Regions from separate parts of the Oceanobacillus luteolus genome, predicted to be linked through region 1. Evidence: riboswitches for the same ligand, from Rfam matches in the RefSeq annotation. Region 1 holds a riboswitch; each other region holds the start of a gene.
What was found. A riboswitch is a leader RNA that binds a small molecule or an ion and turns the genes downstream of it on or off. The one in region 1 is predicted to bind S-adenosylmethionine.

Region 1 (3,140 bases):
GAGGAAAGATATATCGGAACATTCACAGCACCAGTTTTCTGTTCGACATTGCCACTTCTTGATGCATGGATGAATTTGGTTTCTAGTTGATTATGGATCATACTTCAACCTCCTCCTTTTTTACAAATGCAAATACTTGTTTCAAGTCTGCAATCAGGTCTTCTGCATCTTCAATACCAACAGAAAAACGTAATAGACGATCGTCAACGCCTCGCCGTATCCGTTCTTCAACTGGTATGTCCGCGTGGGTCTGGGTAGCTGGATACGTAATAAAACTTTCGACTCCTCCAAGACTTTCAGCAAACGAAATTAATCGCAAGTTTGCCAAGAACGGGGTAACCCATTTGCTTTCTTTCAGCCGGAATGAAACCATACCGCCAATTCCGGGATATAGTACATCCATTACAGCAGGTTCAGTTTTTAAATACTCAAAGATCTTCTTTGCATTTTCCTCATGGCGTTCCATTCGTAGAGCAAGCGTTTTTAATCCTCTAATTAATAGCCAAGAGTCAAAAGGGGATAGGACAGCACCGGAGGCATTATGGTTTGTTGCAAGCTGTTCACAAATTTCCTCTCCTTTAGCGACGACCAATCCAGCGAGAACATCATTGTGCCCACCGACATATTTTGTTGCACTATGAATGACAATATCAGCTCCTTGTTCAATCGGTTTTTGCAAATAAGGAGTTAAAAATGTATTGTCTACAATCAGCAAGAGGTTATATTTTTTAGCTAGTGTTGCATATGCTCCGATATCAATTTGCTGCATTAAAGGATTCGTTGGAGTTTCAATGAATAATGCTTTCGTTTTGTCGGTGATCAGTTTTTCTGTTTCAGCAACTCCGCTAAATGTGGAGTAGATTGTTTTAATATCATAGGTGTCTGTATAATATTTCAGCAACCGGTAAGTCCCACCGTAAATATCTTCTGGAACAATTATCTCATCGCCTGTTCGAAAAAGGGAGAGGACCAATTGGATGGCAGCCATCCCTGAACTACAGGCATACCCTTGATCACCAGCCTCTAATTTTGCAATGCCATCTTCTAAAATCGTTCGTGTCGGATTCTTTGTCCGAGTGTAATCATATCCTGTAGATTGACCAAGACCATTATGGCGATAGGCTGTCGATAAATAAATGGGCGGATTGATTGTACCTGTAGTTTTGTCAGAACGGTTTCCTAACTGAACCAGTAGTGTCTCGATACGGTTCTCCGTCATGTTATCAAACTCCTTTCTGTGAATGGAGCAAAAAAGACCTTCTATAAGAAGAAGGTCCATATAAACGAAGCTTCTTCTTATCTTCTAGGTAGATACCTATTGGAATTAGCACCTTGGCCTAATTCAGACCGGTTGCTGAGACTTCACTGGGCCAATCCCTCCGTCTCTCTGGATAAGAATTAAATATTTTATTTTAGGAGAGGGAAAACGTTATCCCCAAATTTCTTTCGACAGATCCACAATGGACTTCAGCTTTCTCCATTGTTCTTCTTCCGTCAATTTATTTCCATGATGAGTGGAAGCAAAGCCGCATTGGGTGCTCAGGCAGATTTGGTCCAATGGTACATATTTTGTTGCTTCCTGGATTCGTGCTTTGATGGTTTCTTTATCTTCAAGTTCTCCATGCTTTGAAGTAAAGACACCAAGCACCACCCGAGGTCCCCCTTTTGGAATATACTTTAAAGGTTCGAAGCCGCCAGAACGCTCATCATCAAATTCCAGGAAAAATCCATCGACTTTCTCCTTGGCGAAAAGGGTTGGTGCAACAAGTTCATAGCTCCCTTCAAATGCCCAGTTTGAGCGGTAGTTTCCACGACATAAATGTGTCGTTACGATTAAATCTTCCGGTTTTCCTTCCAACACACCATTCACAACGCGGAGTGCAAGATCAATGAGATATTCTCTTGAATATTTTCCGTCATTAAACGGGATATCTGGTGAAGTAAGTCCGGCAAAATATACGTCATCAAATTGGATATAACGAGCCCCAGCATCATAGAAGGCTTTCAATGCATCGCGATAGGCTTGGATGACATCCTTTGCATAGTCTTCAATGTCAGGATAGATTTCCTCATTGATGATCCCTTCGTTGAACAGTTGATTCGGGCTAGGGATTGTTTGTTTGGCAACCGCACGGTCAGCAACTATTTCCTTGAATTCTATAAAATCTTTGATGAATGGGTGGTCAGGACTGAAGGAAACTTTCCCCGTATTGCGGACGTTATACTTTTCGGTTTCCTCGTTACCATGGAAAATGTAACCCACTTCTGGCACATACCCATCAATTCCATTCAAATGCTCAAGGAAATCCGTATGCCAGAACCTACGTCTAAACTCACCATCCGTTACTGCTTCTAATCCAACTTCAATTTGTTTATCAACAATTCGCTTAATCTCTGTCGTTTCAACTTCCCGTAATTGTTCCGCCGTAATTTTCCCTTCTTGGAATTCTTTTCTCGCAACATGAATGCTATTAGGACGTAATAAATTTCCAACCTGATCTCCTCGAAACGGTGCTTTTGTTAATGTAATAGACATGTCATCTCCCACTTTCCATATGTTTTTATTTGCTGTTCCTTTATCGATACGACATCTTGTTTATGGATTTAAGTCTGTTATGTACGCAATAATAAAACCCCCTTCTTAATAAGAAGAGGGTTAGACCACTGTCATGTCATTTGCTCTTCTTATCTTCAAGCATTACGCTTCTGGAATTGGCACGGTGCTAAAAAAAGTCCGTTGCCGAGGCTTCAAAGGGCCAGTCCCTCCACCTCTCTGGATAAGAAAAAAGTTTATTTAGTTAATTGTTAATAAACACACTACAATGGAACTTATAAAAAGTCAAGCACGTTTTTAATGATTTTTTTCGTGATTATTTTAGAAGTTAGAAGAATTATTAGTAGCATAGCGTAAATACATAGACAAAGATGCCCATAGTACTGTAGAAAGTGCTGAGATAGTCATACAGCAATTCTCGATGTATAAAACAAAAATACAAGAACTATTAGCTCTTACGGATAATAAAGTTTTATAAAAATAGGAAGGAGTAATCCTAAATTTATTCCAAGAAGAACAGTTTCTCTCTAAATGTCGAAAAGTTATTGGCGAAACAGCTTGTTTAATTGTATTGAGAAAAGATAAA
Region 2 (3,140 bases), on a different contig from region 1:
CGTTTTTTAACACGCTCAAGGGTATTTACGGAGGAAGAAAGAAAAGAGTTAGCTCTCTAATATTCTATAAGAACCTGTATCCGGGCCCTTAACCCAAGAGGACCCTGCTAATTTATAATAACTTCCTTATGAAAGTTATGAGCAGCCCAGTTTCCTTCCATTTCAAATAATTCATAGACTGTTTCCTGGTCCTGTGGTGGTTCATTCACCCATTCCAGTAGCCTCCTGACAACAGATGTTTTCTCAGGGAAATACTTTATAAAGACTTCCGCCTGTTCAGCAAGGCGTGTCGTCCATATTTGCGAGCGTACCATCACCATGGAATAATAGGTTCGAATCAGTTTACGGGAAAAGTTTTGCACAACTGTATGCCACTCTTTCTCAGAAGCCTTATTTAACTTTTCCAGCGTTCTAGCAAGCATGTCACCAATATCTCCGTTAAAACTAATTGCGATTTCAGCTGATAATTTATACGGACCAAATTGCTCCCCTACGTCTTCACCGAATACACAAACAGATATTTCCTTGATAAAGGCATTTTCATAATAATTCTTAGGATCCATGATATCTTGATAATTCGCAACTGCTATTCCGACATCACGAACCAAGGATTCATATTGGGCAGATAACCCTTGAGCAAGCTCCTTTAACACAGACTTCTCTCTCGAACTTAGTTCACCATGAAACATCGCGATGACATCCAAGTCCGATTTAGAAATTACCGCATCTCCTCTGGGCACACTTCCGTACACATAAACACTGTGAAGCTGATATTGAAATAACACTCGAAGACGTTCAACAGAATCCCTAATGCAAGGCAGGAAAACAGGATTTATCTTCTCCACACTTACATCACTTATAATATATCCTTGATTGTCAAGACCATACCCAGCTTTTAACCTTGTCATTGTGAATGACTCCCCTCTTCCGTACAGATCATAACCCTACATATTCCAAATAATTCCCATACCCTTTGACGATCGACAATCCATCCTGTACCAATCCATTCCAAATTTCCGCATCCAAAGCAAATGGACCGGTCGCCTGCAGTTCAGCAATTCGTCTTTCAGAGATGACAGTTTCATAATATGTTTCCTCTAATCTCACGATAAAATGATAATCTGCCAATTTCATAATGTTCACCGCATAGTTTCCGTCCCATTCCAGAAGTTGCCGCTCTATTCCCTCACCAACAAATAGCAGGAAGTCTTCACTCTCATAATTTTTGGCAATCATTCCTCTAATCCATCCACTCGTATTCATCTTATTCTATTCCTCCTTTAATTTTCCTGGAGGATAACAAAAAGAACGCCCTTTGCTGCATACGGAGTGCAACAAAGGGCGAAAGTTTTCCGTTCCTCTTGTTATCATCCAAAGCAGTTTCGCTTTGCTGGGTGGAGCACCTTACTTGTTCGAGCAGGTTGCTGTGAAGTCATCGAGCCAGTTCTCTCATTCACTCTTGATAACTGATTAAGTTGTAATTATGTTTTATCACAAGATTCACAGTTTGTAAAGTTCTTGAATAACACGATTCATTCGAAATAAAATGATTTCAATCACGAATTTCATCTCTTAACCTGTTATAATAAGTATAACTTTTATATGAATTTATCAATCTGAATTCGAAAGGTGAGCTGCTATTTAGATGGGCACAATGAACGTAATTGCAAAACGTATTATAATTGGAATACTTATCGTTATTGGTATACTTATTACATATTTTTATTTCTCACAAATCTCCCCGATTCTGCTGGCATTTTTACTCGCTTTGATTTTTGAGCCATTTGTCCGTTTTCTGATGAAGCGATTTAAATGGCAAAAACGAATATTACCCGTACTCATCACCTTTCTTTCCTTTTTAGTTCTTAGCGGACTGTTGATTTATTTTACTGTCGTCGTTGTATTTGATATTCTCTACAGCTGGGCATTTCAGATTCCTAGCTATGCGGTGGAAATACAGAAATTCATCGAAACAAATATTGAAAGCTTCTATCTCTTTCTCCAGGAAGTACCGATGGCGGATGTGATCATTGAAGAATTGGAGGCTCTGTCTTCTGACTTCATGCAGACTGCTTTAAGTATCACCACCTCTATTATTACTGGGATTGGCTCCTTTGTACAAAGTATGGTGTCTGCGATTCCAAATTTGATTTTTGTATCGCTTTTCTTCTTGATTGCTCTTTTTTTATTCAGCTTGGAATTACCAAGAGTGAAGAAAATCTTCTGGAGTTGGTTCAGCTCTGATCTATCCAAAAAGCTTCAAGTCGTTTCTAAGCGGATGGGTGAAGTGTTTCTCGGGTACTGGAAAGCACAGTTCATTTTGAGTGTCGGTGTATTCATTTTATGTTATATCAGCCTCAAATTTATCGCACCTGGATCCGCCTTGATCATGTCGATAGTTATTTGGGTGGTCGACATCATTCCGCTCTATGTCGGTCCAGCTTTGGTCCTTGTACCATGGGGAATATTTGCAATGATTCTCGGAAATACATTTACAGGAATCCAGCTTCTCGTGCTGACGGTTGTATTACTTGTTCTGCGCCGGATCATTGAACCGAAAGTATTGGGTGACTCTATTGGGTTAGCTGCCCTTCCAACGGTTTTATCGATGTATTTTGGATATGTATTCGGAGGCATACTCGGGTTGATTTTCGGGCCATTCGTCTATATCGCATTTCAAACAGCAAAAGAAGCTGGTCTGTTCAAACTTACTGCTAAAGCGGATCAATCAGGCATAAAACCTGATTAATCCGCTCTTTTACTTTCGATATACATCTACTTTATTGGAATCAACAGAAATTCGATACTGATTGGAAGTGGTAATCTCCAATGGGTAAACCGCAGATATTTTATCTGAGAAGAACCATTGCCTTCCAGGTTTATTGAGGATGATAAAAATCCCCTTAGATTTCTCTCCCATAAAGTTAAGCGATGTGATGCTGATTGGTTTATCATCCCGTTCATGGATACCAATTTCAATCAATCTATTTCCAACAGTTACAACATCCTCAACTGTAAGGCCAATTTCACTAATATTTAGTACATCTTCTACAGAGAATGGCCCTTCTCCCCTTTCCGAGATAGAATGTCTGGAGATAAACTCTACTACATTACCAGCAGGATCATAAAAATAGAATGCA
Region 3 (3,140 bases), on a different contig from region 1:
CTTTATCTAATGGTGTGGCTTCCATCTCAACTTGCAGCAATGTTTGAGTTGTTGAAGATGTGTTCTCTCGGACATCTTGTGTAGCAACAAGTTCTCCATTTTTAATAATACCGATTCGGTCACACATCAATTCAATCTCGGATAAGAGATGACTGGATATAATAACTGCAACGTTCTTTTCGGCCGCCAATTTACGGATGTATTGTCTGATTTCCCTGATACCTGCTGGATCAAGACCATTTGTCGGTTCATCTAGGATTAATATAGAAGGCTTGTGTAAAATGGCTTGGGCAATACCAATCCGTTGCCGCATACCAAGCGAATATCGACCAACTTTTTCGTTCAGTGCCTTTTCCATACCTACGAGTCTAACAGCTTCATCGATATCTTTTTGCGTGACTCCTGGAATCATTCTTGCATACTGTTTCAAATTTTGAGCACCGGTTAAGAATGGATAAAGCTCAGGGTTTTCAACGATAGCGCCTACTTCGCGAATTGCCTGTTTAAAGTCAGATTTTATACTTTTACCGAGAATATGTATGTCACCTTCCGTGATTTTCATAAGTCCAACCATCATACGAATTGTCGTCGTTTTCCCGGCACCATTTGGACCAATAAAACCAAATACTTCTCCTCTATTAATGGAAAATGACAAGTCTTTGATAATTTCCTTTTTGCCAATCCGCTTACTTACATTCGTCAATTGCATAGCAATTTCTGGCATTCTTTTCCCTCCCATTTCTTTCTACCATGTTGTACGGAGAGAAAGCAGTATTGGTTTCATAATTTTGGTAATTAATTTCCATAAAAAAATAAAAAGGTGATCGGTTAGAGAATATTCTACCAACCGATCACCTTTTTATGAATCAGATACTCGTGTTCCGTTTATCCCCAAATTTCTTTCGATAAATCCACAATGTACTTCAGCTTTGACCATTGCTCGTCTTCTGTAAGCTTGTTACCATGATGGGTAGAGGCAAATCCACATTGCGGGCTCAAAGCAAGTTGTTCTAACGGGACGAATTGTGAAGCATTTTCAATTTTTTTCTTGATTACTTCTTTATCTTCGAGTTCACCAGCTTTAGATGTAACAGCACCAATTACAACTTGTGCTCCACCTTTTGGTACGTGTTTTAATGGCTCGAATGAACCGGAACGCTCATCGTCATATTCAAGGAAGAAACCATCCACTTTTTCTTTAGCAAATAAAGTCGGTGCAATATCCGCATAACTTCCTTTGAACGCCCAGCTTGAACGATAATTTCCGCGGCATAGGTGGGTAGTGATGATTAAATCTTCTGGTCGATCTGCAATAACATCATTTACAATTCGAACTGCAAGCTCAATTAATTCTGCTTTAGAGTATCCTCCTGTATCGATTAACTGAAAATCTTCGGAAGAAAGGCCGGCAATATATACATCATCCAGCTGTAAATAACGGACACCAGCATCATAGAATGCCTTTATAGCATCACGATATGCGCTGACGATATCATTAGCATACGTTTCAAGATCTGGATAAATTTCTGGATTACGAATACCGACCTCGAACAATTGGTTAGGACTTGGAATGGTTTGCTTCGGAATTGCGCGGTCGCCGACAATATCCTTAAATTCAAGAAAATCTTTTATGAATGGATGGTCCGGATCAAAGGAGATTTTTCCTGTATTACGCACATGGTAACGGTCCGTCTCAATTCCATCGAATGTGTATCCTTTTTCTGTTTCATATCCTTCTATTCCATTTAAACCTTCAAGGAAGTCCAAATGCCACCAACTACGACGAAACTCACCGTCTGTGACAGCCTTTAATCCAACTTCAATCTGCTTGTCTACTATTCTCTTTATTTCTTTCGTTTCAATTTCGCGTAGTTCAGATGCAGAAATTTCACCTTCTTTCAAGTCCTTTCTTGCTTGATGCAAGTTTTCAGGTCGTAAGAAACTTCCTACATGGTCTGCTTTAAATGGAGCCTTTACTAATGTTTTTGTCATATTGATCATCCTCTTTTTAAATTATTTGGAATTTCTGCTCGTTATTGCTAAATAAAAAAACCTCTTCTCAGATAAGAAGAGGTTTAGGCACCGTGTCTAATTTCTCTTCTTATCTTCTAGCGAATTACGCTACTGGAATTGGCACAGTACTATGTAAGCCTGTTGCCGAGGTATCAATGGGCCAGTCCCTCCACCTCTCTGGATAAGAAAGTTTTGTATTAAGTTAATTAATAGAATATACCGAATCGAAAGGAATGTCAATCTTAAAATAAAATGGATGCATTTTAATAAGGATTAACGACAATAGACGATAATTTCTTCTGGAGTAGTTAGGGCGGGTATGCTTTTCGATGTATGTGTATAAGTAACAATAAGATTTCTCTGGGCAGGATTTTGATTAAAGGCTTGCCCGTTTGTTAAAAGAATGGGTGTGTCAGGGTTAACATGTAGTTTTAAATTGCCATCACCGCTGACTAGATCATCATCAAAATAGTCTACCTTGACGTGGGTGGAAGGTGACTCTTTTACAATAATCAATGCGTAATATTGTGGAGGATAGATTAGTATTACTGGTACGTCGCCATCCAAATATCCTGTAATCTGGTCTCCAACCGAAACCATTTCATGATTGACGAAATACGTATTTGGACCAGCTATAAAATTAACAATCATCCCCGTTTCATTTTGAACAGTGATGAACTTATGACATCCGGTCTCTTCATCGGTTGGATAGAAGGGGTAATCTTCCATATGTGTAATTAATCCTGTAAAAGCTTGAAAATTGATTGGACTCATGATTAACGCTCCTTTAAAAAAGTAGGCTTGTTACAACTTATGTGAATAAATCATTTGGGTGAATGGGTGAATACCTTTACCTATAGCTGACTCTATATAAAGGATACAATACGAGTTATGTAAAAAATACCAAATAGTTCTACACTTTCTTTCTTTTTCGATATAATGAAGTTAGTAGAAAGATAGAATGGAAGCTGACTCGCGAAGGAGAGAGTACTGTTGCTATTCAGTAAATGTAAGCTATGTAACGGAAGGGCTAAGAAAGCGAGAATTTATTGGGACGACAATGGAAAGAAAATAAAAGTTTGCTATAAATGTATTCCTTATGCAGAAAGAAGAGCATATATTCTTTA
Region 4 (3,140 bases), on a different contig from region 1:
TTGTAATAATAATAAATCTACTCCTGCTTCCTCAAACGCTAAAATCTGTTTCGCTATTTGCTCAGGTGTTCCGATTAAATTCGGACGAAGCCCACGATTCGATACAGAATAATCTTGTAATGCAATCTTCTGCTCTAGCTCAGACTTCGTTGTAAAGTCTTTAAATCCAGCATATCCGCTTAAATCATCTACGGTCGTAATCCGTTCCAACTCGGCTTGCGCTTCTTCCACCGTATCCCGGCAAATCACATATGCCGCCATCCCGATTGTACGGAAAGGCTCACGTCCCGCTTGCTTTCTCCGTTCCTTTATTTCATCGATTTTCGTTTTTGCTTCTTCCACCTTATGGCCATGAATCACATACGCATCACATAAGGAGGAAATGACCTGTTTTCCTTTTTCACTTTCTCCGCCTGCATAAAGAATCGGGTTTGGACGTTGAACTGGCTTTGGTTCTAGTTTCGTATCCTCGATATGATAGAACTTGCCTTTAAAGGAGAACGTATCTTCCGTCCATAAGCCTTTTAATATTTGAATGAATTCTTCGGTTCGTGCATAACGCTCGTCATGCGCTGTGAATTCACCGCCGTATTGTTTTGCTTCCCCTTCCCACCAGCCAGAGACTATATTCAGCGTAAAGCGTCCATTAGAAATATGGTCGATATTTGCAGCCATTTTCGCTGTAACTGCTGGATTATGGTAAATTGGGCGGACGGCTGTCATGATTTCAATTTTCTCCGTCACTGCCGCTAATGCAGCTGCGGTTGACCACGCCTCTAATGAATCGTGATCTGTACCTTTGATGTCATTCAAGTACAACTCAGCAATTAACGTTGTATCATAGCCCCAATTTTCCGCAGATTGGATGACTTTCTTCGCATATTCATAAGTAGGTGGCATTTTTTCATCTTTTACATTACGTAACCATCCTCCAAAAATCGGCAACCAAAATCCATATTTCATCTTCCCCACTCCTCATCTCTCTCTTAATCTATATAAAATAAAAAAACCTTTCTCTAAAAAATAGAAAAAGGGTCCAATCACAATATTACTTTCCTCTTCCTATCTTCCAAGCAATACATGCTTGATGGAATTAGCACAGTATTCTCTGTTAGAACCTGTTGCCGAGGCTTCCGTGGGCCATATCCCTCCACCTCTCTTGATAAGAAATTATTCGATTATTACCAATCCTAAAGTAATTAAAATCATTTGTCAATTAAAAAAATCGCACTTGACTTATCGGAATAATTCACATAGAATATGAAATAATTTAATAATTAAGAGTTCTTATCAAGAGAAGCTGAGGGACCTGGCCCGATGAAGCTTCAGCAACCTCTGATTTATCGAATCAGAAAGGTGCTAAATCCGGCAAGAAATAATTCTTGAGAGATAAGAGATGAATGTAACCAATCCCTATTTCTCAAGTTTATGAAAGAGAGGGATTTTTTTAATGCTCTAAATGATGAACAGTGTCTAAGTCGCCGTTCGTTATCTACTGATTCGAAACCTTAAAATATGAAAATACTCTTAGAAAGGAGTTATATCATGAGTGAAATTATTATACTTTCCGGAAGTCCTTCTGAAAATTCGGGTTCTGACAAAGTATTGTTATATTTAGGTTCCTTACTGGAGAAGGAAGGTTTATCTGTAACCCACCTTTCCGTAAAAGATGTCCCTTATCAAGATTTGTTTGAAGGGAGATATAATAGTCCTTCTGTCGTCGGCATCACCAGACTCATTCAGAATTCAAAAGGTGTACTCGTCGGCTCACCAGTATACAAAAGTTCCTACACCGGCGTATTAAAAGCACTGATTGATCTGCTGCCACCAGATGTATTTGAACATAAACCAGTACTCCCATTGATGAGTGGAGGAAGCGCCTCCCATCTATTGGCACTCGAGTACTCCCTGAAACCTCTGCTGGCAAGTCTTAAAGCACATAATTTAAAAGGCATTTATCTCATAAACGAACAAATCGATAAACGAAAAGATACCCCGATAATCGATGAAGAACTTCTACAACGTGCAGAAAAACAACTGAACTATTTCATCCATCTCGTGAACAGGCAAAAACAAGCTACACCAGTATTTTTACAACAATAGGAGGAATAGCATTGAGTAAAAAACGAATCTATTTAAACGCGTTTGACATGAATACACCTGGGCATCAATCTCCAGGTTTATGGGCTCATCCCGAAGACCAATCCCATCGATACAAGGATAGTGAATATTGGATAGAGCTTGCTAAGATTTTAGAAAAAGGACGTTTTGATGGGCTGTTTATTGCTGATGTGCTGGGAACCTACGATGTATACGGCGGATCAAGAGACACTGCGGTTGCACATGGTGTACAATCACCGGTGAATGACCCGTTTCTCATCGTGCCACTGATGTCAGCGGTAACGAAACATCTTGGATTCGGTGTAACCTCCTCCGTGATTCACGAACACCCGTATACTTTTGCACGGAAAATAAGTACACTGGATCATTTGACGAATGGCCGCGTCGGCTGGAATATCGTCACGTCCTACTTGAAGAGTGCCTCTGTAAATATGGGGCTTGATGAACAGATTTCCCACGATGAACGATACGATATTGCAGAGGAATATTTGCAAGTTTGCTTGAAGCTTTGGGAAGAAAGCTGGGAAGATGATGCAGTCAAAGTAGATAAAATCAACCGGATTTATACCGATCCGACTAAGGTTTACGACATCAAGCATGAGGGGAAATACTTTAAAGTACCAGGTGCACATCTGAGTGAACCATCTCCACAACGGACGCCAGTTATATTCCAAGCCGGAGCCTCTACAAAGGGAAGAGCTTTTGCAGCAAGACATGCCGAAGTAATTTTCATCGGTGCACCAAATAAAAATGTAGCCAAAGAAACCGTCCGGAAAATTCGTGAAGAAGTGAAAAAAGCAGGAAAACCACAAGATGCCGTAAAAATTATTACGATGTTCGTTCCAATTACTGGCAGTATAGAAGAAGAAGCGAAACGGAAATATGAGGATTATAAAAGCTATATCAGTAAAGAAGGTGCGCTCGCATTATTTGGCGGTTGGACTGGAGTCGATGTATCCGGCTACGCACCAAATCAGGAAATCAAGTATATTGAAAATGACGCTATTCGTTCAGCCTTA

Region 2: linked by a shared signal. The riboswitch ahead of ACFSBH_RS18150 (hypothetical protein) and the one ahead of ACFSBH_RS00260 (methionine biosynthesis PLP-dependent protein) in region 1 are both predicted to bind S-adenosylmethionine.
Region 3: linked by a shared signal. The riboswitch ahead of ACFSBH_RS17730 (5-methyltetrahydropteroyltriglutamate--homocysteine S-methyltransferase) and the one ahead of ACFSBH_RS00260 (methionine biosynthesis PLP-dependent protein) in region 1 are both predicted to bind S-adenosylmethionine.
Region 4: linked by a shared signal. The riboswitch ahead of ssuE (NADPH-dependent FMN reductase) and the one ahead of ACFSBH_RS00260 (methionine biosynthesis PLP-dependent protein) in region 1 are both predicted to bind S-adenosylmethionine.

The regions. Positions count from the first base shown of each region.
Region 1 covers NZ_JBHUDE010000002.1:23,501-26,640, reverse strand. Annotated here, with positions in the region: partial or broken gene metC (cystathionine beta-lyase) at 1-101, opposite strand, end outside; gene ACFSBH_RS00260 (methionine biosynthesis PLP-dependent protein) at 98-1,219, opposite strand; SAM riboswitch class I at 1,294-1,398, opposite strand; gene ACFSBH_RS00255 (5-methyltetrahydropteroyltriglutamate--homocysteine S-methyltransferase) at 1,430-2,536, opposite strand; SAM riboswitch class I at 2,683-2,784, opposite strand; gene ACFSBH_RS00250 (hypothetical protein) at 3,126-3,140, shown strand, end outside.
Region 2 covers NZ_JBHUDE010000159.1:25,639-28,778, reverse strand. Annotated here, with positions in the region: gene ACFSBH_RS18160 (DUF779 domain-containing protein) at 1-60, shown strand, start outside; gene ACFSBH_RS18155 (nucleotidyltransferase domain-containing protein) at 108-908, opposite strand; gene ACFSBH_RS18150 (hypothetical protein) at 937-1,263, opposite strand; SAM riboswitch class I at 1,362-1,469, opposite strand; gene ytvI (sporulation integral membrane protein YtvI) at 1,655-2,749, shown strand; gene ACFSBH_RS18140 (VOC family protein) at 2,759-3,140, opposite strand, start outside.
Region 3 covers NZ_JBHUDE010000157.1:31,492-34,631, forward strand. Annotated here, with positions in the region: gene ACFSBH_RS17725 (ABC transporter ATP-binding protein) at 1-724, opposite strand, end outside; gene ACFSBH_RS17730 (5-methyltetrahydropteroyltriglutamate--homocysteine S-methyltransferase) at 886-1,992, opposite strand; SAM riboswitch class I at 2,099-2,201, opposite strand; gene ACFSBH_RS17735 (hypothetical protein) at 2,287-2,787, opposite strand.
Region 4 covers NZ_JBHUDE010000159.1:481-3,620, reverse strand. Annotated here, with positions in the region: gene ACFSBH_RS18035 (LLM class flavin-dependent oxidoreductase) at 1-963, opposite strand, end outside; SAM riboswitch class I at 1,060-1,169, opposite strand; SAM riboswitch class I at 1,285-1,396, shown strand; gene ssuE (NADPH-dependent FMN reductase) at 1,546-2,103, shown strand; gene ACFSBH_RS18025 (LLM class flavin-dependent oxidoreductase) at 2,115-3,140, shown strand, end outside.